DNA from 2 places in the Agromyces sp. NPDC029043 genome. Region 2 is predicted to be linked to the other one. Evidence: riboswitches for the same ligand, from Rfam matches in the RefSeq annotation. Region 2 holds a riboswitch; the other holds the start of a gene.
The links. Region 2 has a riboswitch for glycine ahead of gcvP (aminomethyl-transferring glycine dehydrogenase). Riboswitches for the same ligand answer to the same signal wherever they lie in the genome.

Region 1: linked by a shared signal. The riboswitch ahead of gcvT (glycine cleavage system aminomethyltransferase GcvT) and the one ahead of gcvP (aminomethyl-transferring glycine dehydrogenase) in region 2 are both predicted to bind glycine.

The regions. Positions count from the first base shown of each region.
Region 1 is NZ_JBVHVX010000021.1:61,049-63,437, forward strand. Features, by position in the region: gene nadA (quinolinate synthase NadA) at 1-122, opposite strand, end outside; gene ACZ4TW_RS20265 (NUDIX hydrolase) at 119-886, opposite strand; glycine riboswitch at 1,028-1,116, shown strand; glycine riboswitch at 1,118-1,225, shown strand; gene gcvT (glycine cleavage system aminomethyltransferase GcvT) at 1,272-2,389, shown strand, end outside.
Region 2 is NZ_JBVHVX010000044.1:4,333-6,721, forward strand. Features, by position in the region: gene gcvP (aminomethyl-transferring glycine dehydrogenase) at 1-1,037, opposite strand, end outside; glycine riboswitch at 1,221-1,333, opposite strand; gene ACZ4TW_RS23685 (MerR family transcriptional regulator) at 1,348-1,989, opposite strand.

The DNA of each region.
Region 1 (2,389 bases), on a different contig from region 2:
GGCGTGCAGGTCGAGCCCGCCGTGGACCCGGTCGTGATGAGCCGGATGGCGCGGTCGACGGATGCCGCCGCGCGCGTGGCGTCGCCGGTGGCGGGTGCGGTGACGGGCAGGGTGGTGCTCATTCCGGGGTGTCCTTGCTGTCGGTGCCGGGTCGAGGATCGGTGGTGGCGGATGCCGCGTCGCGCGGCGCCGCAGGCGCCGGTGAGGGCGGCGCCGCGGGGGAGTGGGCGGGATCGAAGCGGTAGAGCGCCGGCGGGCGATGCCGCGTGCCGGACAGTCGCTCGCCGGTGTCGACGAGCGTGCCGGAGGCCTCGACCGTGCGGCGGAAGTTGGCCGGGTCGAGGCGGCGACGCAGCACGGCCTCGTGCACGCCCCGGAGCTCGGCCATCGTGAACCGCTCGGGCAGCAGCGCGTGCGCGATGCGCGAGTACTCGAGCTTGGTGCGCAGCCTCGTGAGCGCGTAGTCGATGATCGCGGCGTGGTCGAAGGCCAGGTCGGGCAGGTCGTCCTCGTCGAACCATCGGACGTTCTCGTCGGAGACGGCCCGCTCGACCTCGTCGGAGTGCACGAGCGCCCAGTACACGACCGACACGACGCGCTCGCCGGGCGAGCGGTCGGGCTCGCCGAAGGTGTAGAGCTGCTCGAGGTAGCGGGGAGCGAGGCCCGTCGTCTCGGCGAGCGTGCGTGCGGCGGCGGCGGCGAGCGACTCGTCGACGGGGAGCCACCCGCCGGGGAGCGCCCAGCGGCCGAGTCCGGGCTCGCGCAGCCGCCGGACGAGCGGGATCCTCAGGCTGGGGCGAACGGCGCCGTCGCCGTCGGCCTCGGGCGAGATGGCGAAGATGACGGTGGAGACGGCCAGGCGCGCCTGCGCGTCGTGCTGCGACATCCGCTCGCCTCTCGCTCGAACGACCACTCAGAGTCACGCCGACTCTAAGTCACGATGCCGACAGCTTACAGTCACGGTGACCCGAACGCGAATCGTGTGACGCACCCTGTAGACTGCGAGCACAATCGCATACCGGGCCATCGACGCATCGCGGGAGAGCCGGCACCATCCGGCACCGAAGGAGCAAGCCTCCCCGCCAATCTCTCAGGTCGCATCACCGCGATGACGAGGCCGACTCTGGAAAGCGGATGACGCGCAGGCGCCATCCCGCCGAAGGTGAAAGCACAGCTCCCCACGGGCGCGATGCGAAGCTCTCAGGCCCATGACAGAGGGGGAGTTCTCGAGCGGCGCACCGCCGCGCCATCCGCGCGATCCTGGAGAACTCGTGACCGACGCAACCGGCACCACCACCGACCCCGGCACCACCGAGCGACGCAGTCCCCTCGACGAGGTGCACCGTTCCGAGGGCGCCTCGTTCACCGACTTCGCCGGCTGGCAGATGCCGGTGCGCTATTCGAGCGACCTCGCCGAGCACCACGCCGTGCGACAGCACGCGGGCCTCTTCGACCTGTCGCACATGGGCGAGATCGTGGTCGTCGGGCCCGAGGCCGCCGCGTCGCTCGACTACGCGCTCGCCGGCAAGCTGTCGGCCATCGCCGAGGGCCAGGCGAAGTACTCGCTCCTGCTCGGCCGCGACGGCGGCGTCATCGACGATCTCGTCGTCTACCGCACCGGCGCCGACCGCTACATGGTCGTGGCGAACGCGTCGAACCGCGAGGTCGTCGCCGAGGAGCTCCGCAGCCGCACCGCGCCGTTCGAGACCGAGGTGTTCGACGAGTCCGACGACATCGCGCTCATCGCGCTGCAGGGTCCCGACGCGCTCGAGGTGCTGCAGCAGACCGAGGGGTTCGGCATCGACGGCCCCGGCAACGACGGCGAGGACTTCGTCGACGCGGTCGCCGCGCTCAAGTACTACCGGGCCATCCCGGCCACGTGGGAGGGCGAGCCCGTGCTCGTCGCGCGCACCGGGTACACCGGCGAGGACGGCTTCGAGCTCTACGTCGCGCCCGACCGCGCGAAGCGACTCTGGGAGGCGCTGCGCGAGACCGGCGGGCCCCGCGTCGTGCCGTGCGGGCTCGCGAGCCGCGACACGCTGCGCCTCGAGGCGGGCATGCCGCTCTACGGGCACGAGCTGAGCCGCGACATCCTGCCGGTGCAGGCCGGCCTGGGCCGCGTCGTCGCCCTCGCCAAGGAGGGCGACTTCGTCGGGCGGTCCGCGATCGAGCAGGGGCCGGCCGAGGGCGCGCCCGTGCTCGTCGGGTTGGCCGCCGAGGGGCGCCGCGCGCCGCGCGCCGGCTACGCCGTGTTCGACGGCGACGGCGACGACGCCCGCGAGGTCGGCGAGGTCACCTCCGGCGCGCTCTCGCCCACGCTCGGGCACCCCGTGGCGATGGCGTTCGTGTCGCCCGAGCTGTCGGAGCCGGGCACCCGCCTGTTCGTCGA
Region 2 (2,389 bases):
GCGAGCAGCACCTGCGCCGTGCAGATGTTACTGGTGGCCTTCTCCCGGCGGATGTGCTGTTCACGGGTCTGCAGCGCAAGGCGGTAGGCGAGGTTGCCGTCGGCGTCCTTCGACACGCCGACGAGGCGGCCGGGTAACTGCCGGGCGTGCCTGCTGTGCACGGAGAGATAGCCGGCGTGGGGTCCGCCGAAGCCCATCGGGACGCCGAAGCGCTGGGTGGTGCCGAAGCAGACATCGGCGCCCTGCTCACCCGGCGGGGTGATGAGCGTCAGGGCGAGCAGGTCGGCGCCGACCGCGACGAGTGCGCCACGCTCATGGGCGGCGTCGATGATCGGTGCGGCGTCGACAACACGGCCCGACGCCCCGGGCACCTGCAGGATCACGCCGAAGAAGTCGCCCTCGGGCAGACCGGCATCGGGCAGCTGCGGATGCAGCGAGGCCTCGACGATCTCGATGCCGAGAGGTTCGGCACGGGTCTCGATGACGGCCCGGGTCTGTGGGAACAGGTCGTCGTCGACGACGAGTCGCTTGGACGACGACTTCACCGCGCGACGCATCAGGGTCATCGCTTCGGCGGCGGCGGTCGCCTCGTCGAGCATCGACGCGTTGGCGACCTCCATGCCGGTCAGGTCGCCGACCATGGTCTGGAAGTTGAGCAGCGCCTCCAGGCGTCCCTGGCTGATCTCCGGCTGGTACGGCGTGTACGCGGTGTACCAGGCGGGATTCTCCAGCACATTGCGGGTGATGACACCGGGCGTGTGGGTCCCGTAGTACCCGAGTCCGATCATCGAGCGTGCGACGGTGTTGGCGTCGGCGAGTGCGGCGAGGCGGGCCAGCGCCTGCGGCTCGGACAGCGGTGCGGGCAGGGCATCGAGCCCGTTGTCGTCGGGATCGTCGGCGATGACTCCGGGAACGACGACGGAGGCGAGCTCATCGAGGGAGCCGACGCCGATCGCGGTGAGGATGCGTGCGGTGTCCTCGGCGTCGGGGCCGACGTGACGGTCGACGAACGTGCGGGACTGCGGAGCGGACGACATGACGGGCGGACCTCTCGCCAGCGATCGGCGGCAGCCGACCGTAGGGTCCTCCCCCTCTGTCATGTTCGGGAGTCGGGCGGTGCCGACCCGGAACGCCTGAGAGATTCAGCCGACCCGGCGTCGTCGTCGGGGCGGCCTTTCACCGTGGGCGGATGAGCGAACCCATCACTTTCCAGAGACGTCGTCTCCATCACGGTCCTGGGTGCCTGAGAGTTTGACGAGGAGGTGTTGCTCCTTCGGCGGCCGGACTCCCCCACCTGACGGTGCGCGGTACGACTCTCTCCCGTGACGGTGCGACGTACCAGCCAGTCTAGCCGGTGCGGCGAGTGCGGCTCTTGCGGCGTGCGGCGAGTTCGTCCTCGGGTGCGGTCTCGCTCACACCGCCGTCGGCGCGCTCGCCGGGGAAATCGGCGATGGTGCCGGTGAGCTCGCGCATCGCGCCGCTCACAGCGATGCCGAATACGCCCTGACCACCCTGCAGGAGATCGACGACCTCTTCGGCGGACGTGCACTCGTAGACCGTCGTGCCGTCGGAGAACAGGGTGATGCGGGCAAGATCTTCGACGCCACGCTTACGCAGGTGATCGACCGCGACACGGATGTTCTGCAGCGAGATGCCGGTATCGAGGAGCCGCTTGACGATCTTGAGGACGAGGATGTCCTTGAAGGAATACAGACGCTGGCTTCCGGAGCCCGCCGCGCCACGGATCGACGGCACGACCAGGCCGGTGCGTGCCCAGTAATCGAGCTGACGGTAGGTGATGCCGGCGATCTGGCAGGCGCTCGGTACGCGGTAGCCGACGAGTTCGTCGGGGACGGTGTCGTTCGGGAAGAGGCCGGGGACGACGTCGTCGAGGCTGCCCTGGGTGGGTGTCGACGGACCTGCGCCACCCGCCTGCTCTGGGGTCGATGCGTCACCGGTCGATGCCGTTTCGGCATCTCGGTCCGCCACCGCATCCCGGTCGAAAGGCTGATCGCCCACTGCAGACTCCTCGCAACGCTCGGATCGGCCTCATCTGTCGAGGTCCGCGTCTCAGAGTACGCCCCTCGGGACCGATCATCTCCCACATCACCACGTCGGCGTGGTGATGCGATGACCGTAGGGCGCCGGACGACCGAGGTTCAACGCGACGCGCCCATCAACCTCAACCTCGACTTGAGATGAAGGTGAACGGTGATCTGTCAGTTGCCGTTTTGTGATGAGCCGGCCCAAAACCGTTGGTCCGGCCGACCTCTGTCTGGACCGACGAAGAACGAGGGAGCGCAGCGACCGATGTGATGAGGAGGGAAGACGGAGGTTTAAGGGCTCTTCCGAATTGACGGTGCGTAGAACGGGTTCTCGCGGGCACAAG